Regions from separate parts of the Halolactibacillus sp. JCM 19043 genome, predicted to be linked through region 2. Evidence: riboswitches for the same ligand, from Rfam matches in the RefSeq annotation. Region 2 holds a riboswitch; each other region holds the start of a gene.
The links. Region 2 has a riboswitch for S-adenosylmethionine ahead of JCM19043_RS08580 (PLP-dependent aspartate aminotransferase family protein). Riboswitches for the same ligand answer to the same signal wherever they lie in the genome.
Positions count from the first base shown of each region.

Region 1: it holds a riboswitch for S-adenosylmethionine, as region 2 does, so the genes downstream of both, JCM19043_RS01870 (OsmC family protein) here and JCM19043_RS08580 (PLP-dependent aspartate aminotransferase family protein) in region 2, are expected to answer to the same signal.
Region 3: it holds a riboswitch for S-adenosylmethionine, as region 2 does, so the genes downstream of both, JCM19043_RS02320 (MetQ/NlpA family ABC transporter substrate-binding protein) here and JCM19043_RS08580 (PLP-dependent aspartate aminotransferase family protein) in region 2, are expected to answer to the same signal.

Region 1 is NZ_BAXD01000002.1:30,280-33,562, forward strand. It holds gene JCM19043_RS16220 (hypothetical protein) at 1-99, shown strand, start outside; gene JCM19043_RS01865 (mechanosensitive ion channel family protein) at 265-1,056, shown strand; gene JCM19043_RS01870 (OsmC family protein) at 1,157-1,597, opposite strand; SAM riboswitch class I at 1,691-1,789, opposite strand; gene JCM19043_RS01875 (methyl-accepting chemotaxis protein) at 2,016-3,283, shown strand, end outside.
Region 2 is NZ_BAXD01000015.1:5,837-9,119, forward strand. It holds gene JCM19043_RS08575 (ATP-dependent Clp protease ATP-binding subunit) at 1-1,324, shown strand, start outside; SAM riboswitch class I at 1,460-1,566, shown strand; gene JCM19043_RS08580 (PLP-dependent aspartate aminotransferase family protein) at 1,689-3,283, shown strand, end outside.
Region 3 is NZ_BAXD01000002.1:132,199-135,481, reverse strand. It holds gene JCM19043_RS02325 (methionine ABC transporter ATP-binding protein) at 1-886, opposite strand, end outside; gene JCM19043_RS02320 (MetQ/NlpA family ABC transporter substrate-binding protein) at 900-1,700, opposite strand; SAM riboswitch class I at 1,793-1,898, opposite strand; gene JCM19043_RS02315 (nitrilase-related carbon-nitrogen hydrolase) at 2,088-2,777, opposite strand; gene JCM19043_RS02310 (iron-containing alcohol dehydrogenase family protein) at 2,774-3,283, opposite strand, start outside.

The sequences.
Region 1 (3,283 bases), on a different contig from region 2:
CGTGTTGGCATTTGGCTTGTGTCTATTATTAAAGAAGAAACGTATCGGGTGTTTATTTTTGTGACTACGGTGATTTCGGCGATTTATTTATTTGTTTAAATAGAATGAAGTGATTGGTCGAAAAAAATAGGAAATATCGAGTTTTACGCCCTTTTTATAATGTCGAGAACCATTGCGACTTCAATCAGGAGTTGTTGATAACATGTATAAACGCAGGAAACATGTTACAATAGTCATGCTTTATATATCAAAGGAGATGAGAAAATGGATTGGATGAATCTTTTAGTGGATATTGCTAAACCAATTGTGTTAGCCATCATTACATTAATTGTTGGTTTAGCCATCATTAAGGCTGTTGTTAAAGTCATTGGCAGTCAGATCGAAAAGTCAAAACTCGATGATAGTCTAAAGCCGTTCTTACAGTCAGTAATAAGTGCGGTATTAAAAGTGTTACTCGTAATTTCAGTTGTCGGTATTTTAGGTATTCCGATTGCGTCATTTGTCGCTATTCTAGGTGCGGCAGGTTTAGCGATTGGCTTAGCGTTTCAGGGTTCCCTTGCCAACCTTGCTGGTGGTGTCTTACTCCTAACGATTCGCCCGTTTAAAGTCGGCGATTATATCGAAGGAGCTGGATACAGCGGTACAGTTAAAGCGATTCAAATTCTTTATACAGAACTTGTGACGGCAGATAATAAAATGATTTTCATTCCTAACGGAAATCTGTCTAACGCTGGTATTACTAACTACTCCGTTAATAGTACGCGCCGGGTTGATTTTACGTTTGGTGTTAGCTATGATGCGGATAATCAACATGTACTACAAGTGTTAAGAACGATTATCACTAATCATGAATTAGTTATGCAAGACCCAGAACCATTCGTACGTCTAGCTAATCATGGCGACTCTTCTGTTGATTACGCTGTTAAGGCATGGGTAAAAGCAGAAGATTACTGGACGGTTTATTATGACGTATTAGAAGAAGTCAAAGTTACCTTTGACCGCGAAAACATTGGTATCCCTTATCCTACAATGGATATTAATATGACTAATGAGTAAAATAAAAGATTTGAATGACAAACAGCTTGGGGAATAATCCCCAAGCTGTTTTCTATAGATATCGTTATGAGCTCTAGGTGATGTGCGTTATGCACAGAGATTATTTTTTAATATGGAATGTTGATGAGAAAGCGACGGTATTTTCAATCGTGTCCTCAACCGGGCAATGCGCTTCAAGGAAAGCGACAAAGTCACTAACTTTCTCTTCACCGGCATCCGTTTCAATATGATACGTCGCGCGGATATCATAAAAGCCAGGGCGGACATCCGCTTTATCAAAGAAACCATCCAAATCAATATCGCCTTCTAATTCAACTTTAAACCCTTTTAAATCAATATCAAACTTCTCAGCATACGTTGGAGCGACAATCGATTGGCAAGAACCAAGTGCTGCGAGTAACAATTCCACTGGATTGACTGCTGTATCAATTCCGCCGAGGGACTCAGGTTCATCGACGAAAACAGTATGTTGACGTGCGGTATTCTTGACTAAAAACTTATCCTCTAAAGTTGATGTTGCGGTAAATGTTTGTGTTGCCATAATATTCTCCACCTTTTTTCATCTCCTACAACCCTATGAAAAACACCCTTCTCTAAAAAAGAGAAGGGCGTAAAATCCGTTGATCTGTCTACCTCCTCATCTTTAGCGTTTGCTTCTGAAATTGGCACCTTACTATCACTAGCGGTTGCCGAGAGTTCACAGGGTCAGTCCCTCCCTCTCTCTTGATGGGTTGTAAAAGTATGAATTTTCAGTAAATATACACGATTATGATTACTTTGTCAACGTAGTTATGTAAATGAAAATGAAAGTAGCCCGTTTTTTTCTGATTTAGACCTTCTGTTAAGAATTGCAAAAGTATTTATTTTTTAGGGGAATCGGTCGATATTACTATGGTATGAAAGAAAAACAGACAGGATAGTAAAATAAATAAGAAGAAAGAAGGGGAATTATGTTAGGGATGAAACGAAAACAACGAAAAGATAAAGTAGAACACACAATCACGTCACTAGAACATTATTCGCGTGAATATTTACTACAAATGATTGGTTCAACGGCAGGACTTGGAAAAGTAGAAGTCGAACTCAGTTTTGTGAAAGATGCGATTCATCATGTCAGTGATATATTAAAACGCCAATCAGAAGATAATCTCGCTTTCACTGAAGAGGTCACCGCAACAATGTCTGAGATTGAAACTACTATTGAAGAGAATGTGAGCCGGGCAGAAGATATATTCGAACGAATTGAGGCAGTGACTTTAACGACAGAAGAAAGCTTATCACATATTAAGAGAATGTCAGATATTTGTCTCCAAGTGACTAAGGGGAATGAGACAGTCAATACGCATTTAGATCAGTTACTTGCCAAAGTTGAAAAGATTGGCGAGATTGTCAAGGTCATCGAAGGGATTGCTGATCAGACGAACTTACTTGCACTAAATGCCTCTATTGAAGCGGCACGTGCAGGAGAAGCAGGAAAGGGCTTTGCGGTTGTTTCGGATGAGATTAGGAAGCTCGCTGAGAATACGAAAACATCGCTGACAGAATTTGAGACATTTAAACAAGAAATTGAACATGTATCAAACAATAGTGTCGAGAGTTTAACGATGATTAATCAATCGATGGTGCAGATTCCTAACGCTGTCGAACAAGTGACGGCAGGTCTTTCGGGTAACTATGGAGCGATTGATCACATTAAAATAGATATGGAATCCTTTGTGGCGTCATTTCAACAAGTGAGTAGCTCAGCGACGTCTGTCACCGATGCGGTGAAAGGGAAAGTCGATGAAGAAGAGAAGTTAGCGAAAATGATGGATGGATTAATGGGTCAAATGAGTGAACTGGATTTAGTCCGCCAACAAATGAGAACATTAGATGTTGATATTATTCAGCAAAATCAAGCAGCTTATCAGCAGTTTTTAAGTGAAAATAATCCGATTCAACCAGAAGAACTGATACACATTTTGACTTCAGCACTGAAACAGCACGAACACTGGCTGGATACATTGTCTGATATTGTAGAGTTAAATCAACGGCTACCCATTCAAACGGACAGTCATCACTGTGCTTTTGGTCACTATTATCAAGCGTTAGAAATTATCGATCCGGTTCTTACCCCCATTTGGCAAGCAGTTGAAAAAGAACACGATGCATTACATGAATCAAGTCATGATATTTTAGCAAATGTCGGTAAGGAAGAAGCGAAACAGCAAGTTGCGCTTGAAAAAAC
Region 2 (3,283 bases):
GGATGAAGCGATTGACGCGGCGGTTAACTTATCGAACCGTTATATTACCGACCGGTTCTTGCCGGATAAAGCGATTGATTTGATTGATGAAGCTGGGTCACGTGTAAGACTTCGCTCATATACCGCACCACCTAACTTAAAAGAGTTGGAACAACGTTTAGAAGAGGCTAAAAAAGAAAAAGATGCGGCAGTCCAATCACAAGAGTTTGAAAAAGCGGCCTCATTTAGAGATGCGGAACAAAAACTGCGTCAGGAATTAGAAGAAACAAAAGGTAAGTGGAAAGAAAAACAAGGGCAAGTAGATTCAGAAGTTGTGACAGACGATATTGCGACAGTTGTCTCAACGTGGACAGGCGTCCCAGTCAAATCATTGACAAAAGATGAAAGCGACCGTCTCTTAAGCTTAGAACAAACGTTACACGGCCGTGTGATTGGTCAAGAAGAAGCGGTCGATGCCGTATCAAAAGCGATTCGTCGCGCACGTGCAGGACTGAAAGACCCGAAACGTCCAATTGGCTCATTTATTTTCCTTGGACCAACGGGTGTCGGTAAAACGGAACTGGCACGCGCCTTAGCTGAAGCGATGTTTGGTGATGAGGATGCGATGATTCGCATTGATATGAGTGAGTATATGGAAAAACATAATACGTCACGTCTTGTTGGTTCACCTCCAGGTTATGTCGGATATGAAGAGGGCGGTCAACTGACAGAAAAAGTTCGTCGTAAGCCTTACTCGGTCGTGTTATTGGATGAGATTGAAAAAGCGCACCCAGAAGTCTTTAACATTCTACTTCAAGTATTAGAAGATGGACGGTTAACTGACTCTAAAGGTCGTCTGATTGACTTTAGAAATACGGTGCTGATTATGACATCTAATGTTGGTGCCAGTGAGTTAAAACAAAACAAATTTGTTGGTTTTAACTTAGAAGATGAAACGCGTGATTATAAAGATATGAAATCAAAAGTGACCGACGCTTTAAAGAAAGCGTTCCGTCCAGAGTTCTTAAACCGAATTGATGAAACGATTGTCTTCCACTCACTTGAGAAGAAACATATGAAAGATATTGTGACATTAATGTTGGATCAATTGAAAAAACGTCTAAACGAACAAGACTTAGACTTTACGATGTCTGAAAAGGCGATTGAAAAAATTGCAGAAGAAGGTTTTGATCCAGAATACGGCGCGAGACCACTTCGTCGTTCGATTCAAAAAAATATCGAAGATCTGCTTTCAGAAGCTTTACTTCGGGAAGAGATTAAAAAAGGTGAAACAACCCGGATTGGTCTCAACAGTAAAGGTAAGTTCATTATTTTAAACAGTTAAGGAAGTGTTAAGCTCAATCATTTGTTAAAACAAGTGATTGAGCTCTTTTTTTAATTACTCAACAAAAAAACTTTTAAAACAGACTAGACACGTTGGTGTTTTGTGTTATAATCAGTTTATTCAAAATTTTATAAACAATTATCAAGAGTGAACGAGAGATCTGGCTCTACGACTTCACGGCAACCTGGCTTATGCTAAGGTGCCCCTACCAGCAAAGCAGTAACTGCTTTGGATGATGAGTTCTATTAAGGACGTGTCCTTTAAGCATCCAAGCTGCTTAAAGGGCATTTTTTTATTGTTTTAGCCCTTAGGTATAACAATTTTTTGTCTTCATTTAAAAAATATGCGAAGAGGAGAATGACAGATGACAAATCAAGATACGTATCAACTTGACACACTATCTTTACACGGAGGGACAGCGCCTGATCCAACGACTGGCGCGCGGGCGATCCCCATTTATCAATCCACATCTTTTGTTTTTCAAGACACAACCCATGCCGAAAGACTGTTTAGCTTAGAAGAAACCGGTCATATTTACTCCCGCATTGGCAACCCAACGGTCGATGCTTTTGAAAAAAGAGTCGCCTTACTAGAAGGTGGTGTTGCCGCTGTGGCGACGTCATCTGGTATGGCGGCCATTACCTTAACAATTCTTAATTTGTGTGAATCAGGTGATGAGATTGTCGCAGCAATTAATCTGTATGGTGGGACATACAATTTATTTAAAACAACGTTAAAACGTTATGGAATTACGGTGCGTTTTGTTGAACCAAATGATTTAGTGGGATTTGAAGCAGCGATTAATGACCAGACCAAAGCGATTTTCGGTGAGATTATTGGCAATCCAAGTTTAGATGTCTTTGATGTAGAAGGTGTCAGTGAGATTGCTCATCGCTATCAAATCCCTTTAATTATTGATAACACCTTTGCGACACCTTACTTAATTAAGCCAATTGAAAAGGGCGCCGATATCGTGATTCACTCAGCGACGAAGTGGATTGGTGGACATGGAACAACGGTGGGTGGCATTGTCGTTGATGGGGGACGCTTTAAGTGGCAACAGGACAAATTTAAAGGCTTCACCGAGCCTGACCCAAGTTACAACAATATTCGGTATGCGAATGAGTTTGGTGGACTTGCCTTCTCGGTTAAATTAAGGGTACAACTCTTAAGAGACTTCGGTGCGTGTTTAAGTCCTGATTCGGCTTTTCGCTTACTGCAAGGATTAGAAACGTTACACCTCCGAGTGGAGCGCCACAATCAGAACGCATTAAAGTTAGCCACTTATTTAGACAAACATCCCGCGATTGATTGGGTGAATTACCCGGGTCTCCCGTCTCATCCATCTCACGTGGCAGCGAGAAAACGTCTGAATAATGGTTTTGGCTCCATTATTACCTTTGGCATTAAAGGCGGACGAGAGGAAGGGAAAGCGGTCATTGAAGCGGTGAGTTTATGGTCACATGTTGCTAATGTTGGCGATGCGAAATCACTGATTATTCATCCTGCTTCCACGACGCACCAACAGTTATCAACAGAAGAACTGAAACAAACCGGGGTCACAGACGACTTGATTCGTCTCTCAGTCGGTCTCGAACATATTGATGACTTAATTCATGATTTAGACCGTGCTCTAACAATTGCCACCGGGATTGAATTAGATGGACCGCGATCGATTAAAATTAATGATGAAGCGGTCATCCAGTGGTCATTATCATCGAGTCATAAGACAGAGAAAGGAGAAGTAAAGCCTAAAACGATTGCGGTTGTAGGCTTAAGCGGTAAAAAGGAGCGACCGAGTTATCGTTTAGCGGAGAAAATGCAGCGACTCGGCTATAAAATCATCCCGGTCAATCCACGAGAAACGGCGATTTTAGGTGAAATATCCTATCCGGATCTTCAAAGTGTGCCAGAAGCGATAGATATTGTTCAAGTCTTCCGCGCGCCAGAAGCGGCCGT
Region 3 (3,283 bases), on a different contig from region 2:
TATTCCCAGATAATATATTTGTTTCAATCTGATAACGGTTTGAAATAACTGATAGACTCGGGCTCTCTGTGGCACTGCCAACAAACGTTAAATCAAGAATTGGCCCTTCTTTTTGTAGATCTTTAATAATGTGCTTCGGTGTTTGACTTGGAAAGATACTTTCGACAAAGCGTCTCGTTGTTTGATGCTTCGGTTCGGTATATAAATCAACAACCGGACCTTGTTCAATGATTTTCCCGTTTTCCATAACCGCCACGCGGTCACAAATCCGCTGGATGACATGCATCTCATGGGTAATAAGTAGAATCGTAATCCCAAGTTCTCGGTTTATTTTTAATAGTAGTTCAAGAATTTGATCGGTTGTATCTGGATCAAGGGCACTTGTCGCCTCGTCACTCAACAAGATATCTGGCTCATGTGAGAGCGCACGGGCAATGGCGACCCGTTGTTTTTGTCCACCTGAGAGTTGATTCGGATAGACATCCGTTTTATCACTCAGTCCAACAATCTCTAAATACTTTTTTACTCGCGTTTTGATTTCATTTTCAGCAACACCCGTAAGTTTCAGTGGAATCGCGATGTTTTGATAGACGGTGAGCGTTTTTAATAAATTAAACCCTTGAAAAATCATCCCAATCCGTTGGCGTTTCTTTCTAAGTGCCTCTTTTGATAACGTCACTAAGTTATCGCTATCAATAATGACATCGCCTGATGTTGGCTCTTCTAAAAGGTTGGCCATGCGAACGAGGGTACTTTTACCCGCCCCGCTATAGCCAATCACACCAAAGATTTCACCTTTTTCAACGGTTAAGCTCACATCATCCAGCGCTTTCACATCAGATTTCCCCGTCTTGAATACTTTTGTAATATGTTTAAGTTCAATCATTTAAGCTACCTCCTTACCATGAGGCAACAACAGATCCTTCGAATGTGTCCTCAATAAATTGTTTGATTTCGTCCGATTGATAAATATTAATGAACTTCTCAACGACAGGGGCGTCGACATTTTCTTCTCTTGCGACAATTAAGTTCACCCAAGGTGAGTCACTTGGTTCGATGTAAATCGAATCCTCTGTTGGAACAAAACCATGTTCAATCGCAAAGTTTGTATTAATCGCAGCCGCATCGACTTCTTCTAATTGACGCGGGATTTGAGATGCTTCAAGTTCAATAAATTCTAAGTTTAATGGATTTTCTTCAATATCAATGACCATGGCCTCAGCGCCTACACCCTCTTTTAAGGTGATGAGTCCGGCATCTTCAAATAACATTAAGGCACGCGCCCCGTTCGTTGGGTCGTTCGGTAACGCAACCGAGTCGCCTTCTTCTAATTCACTAACGTCACTAATACCTGTTGAGTAAATCCCCATTGGGAAGTTCACCGTTGTTGCGACGGCTTCAATCTCATAACCACGATCGCTTTTCGCATTATCTAAAAACGGTTGGTGTTGATAGCTATTTAAATCAAGTTCACCCTCATCGAGTGCCGTATTTGGAATCACATATTCAGTAAACACTTCAATATTGACGGTTAAGCCTTCATCAGCCGCGAGTTCTTTTACCTTTTCTAAAATCTGTTCATGTGGACCCGCTGTCACCCCAACAGTGACTTCATCTTCACTTAAGGCACCTGCTTCACTGCCACATCCTGCCAGTACGACTAATACGACTAAACCAATCAAACCTAATAACTTTCTCATTGTTACTTCCCCCTTATTTGTTCCCGGACCCCTCTGGAAATTAAAACGCCTCAATTTATCAAGTGATAAATTGAGGCGTTAAATGTTGTCTCAACTTATCTGTCATCCCTAACTAGGGCTGCTGGATTTGGCACGAGGACATACATGTCTGTTGCCGAGGCTTCAAAGGGCCAGTCCCTCCACCTCTCTTGATAAGATCCGGTCAATATTTTTTTGTTGAGACTTACTTTACACAGTATCAAATGAAAAGTCAACACAATTTTCTAAACTTTTAAAACTTTTCGTGAATGATCCCTTATTTTAAACGATAGAGATCAGGACGTCGATCTTCATAAACAGGAATTTGTCGTCTGATTTGCTTTACCTCAGCTAAATCAATCGTAGCTGTCAGTATCCCGGTTTGATCATCTGCTTCACTGATGACTTGACCCCAAGGTCAATGACCATCGAATGACCCGCAAACGTATTATTGGGATCACTCCCGACACGGTTACATGCCACAACATAGACTTGATTTTCAATCGCACGCGCAATCAGTAACGCTCGCCAATGATCGAGGCGTTGCTTCGGCCACTCGGCGACAACATATAACAGGTCAACGTCTTCCAGCATCTGCGTTTTAATCCACTCCGGAAAACGAATGTCGTAGCAAATCACGGCCGCAGATGTGACACCTGAGAGAGTGAAAACACCACATTCTTTTCCTTCCGCTAAGAAATTTTCTTCATCCATCAGTCGAAACAAGTGGACCTTATCATACCAAAAAACGACCTCACCCTCACGGGTGATGACCGGGAGCGAATTATAAAACTTCCCGTCGCGCTTGGTTGGCACAGAACCGGCAATAATATCGACGTTATACTGTTTCGCCAGTGTTTTAATCGGCGTCAACATATCATATTCAACTACCTCTGCTAAACGATCTAAGCTATAGCCCATTGGCCAAAACTCTGGTAACACAACGGTATCAACATCAGCATCAAGGTGGTTAAATTGCTTGGCCACTTCTTGTAAATTAGCTGTTACATCACCAAACTGAATATCGATCTGAAGACAAGCGATGCGTCGCTTGATCATTTGGCATCATCCTTTCTCAAACGCGAGACATGTTGTTCCAATTCACTCATCGCATGATGGACGAGGTCTGGTGTGACCTTGCCTAATAAGTGAATCGATTCCACGTCACGTGTCGCATGACGCGCGACTTGTTGCCATTTTTCTTCAAGGTCTGTTTGAATCCCTAAATCAAAGAAGCTCGTCGGTAAACCGAGTGCCTGGTAAAATGGCAGCAGGTGATTAACCTCATCCCATTCATCAAACAGCGCCAGTTGGACTAAAATCCCATAACTCACTTTATCCCCGTGCAAGTGTTGATGTGTTTCTTCTAATACGGTAAGGCCGTTATGAATCGAGTGCGCACCTGAAATTCGCCCGTAATGTTCACCAAAACCACCGACCATGCCACTTGCTAAAATAATCGTATCGACAACTTCAATAAATCGATCAGTAATCTGTTTAGCTTTCTGGTCATTCAGCGCTGCTTCCCCGTAGGCAAGCAGCACATCTTGACATAACTTCGCCGC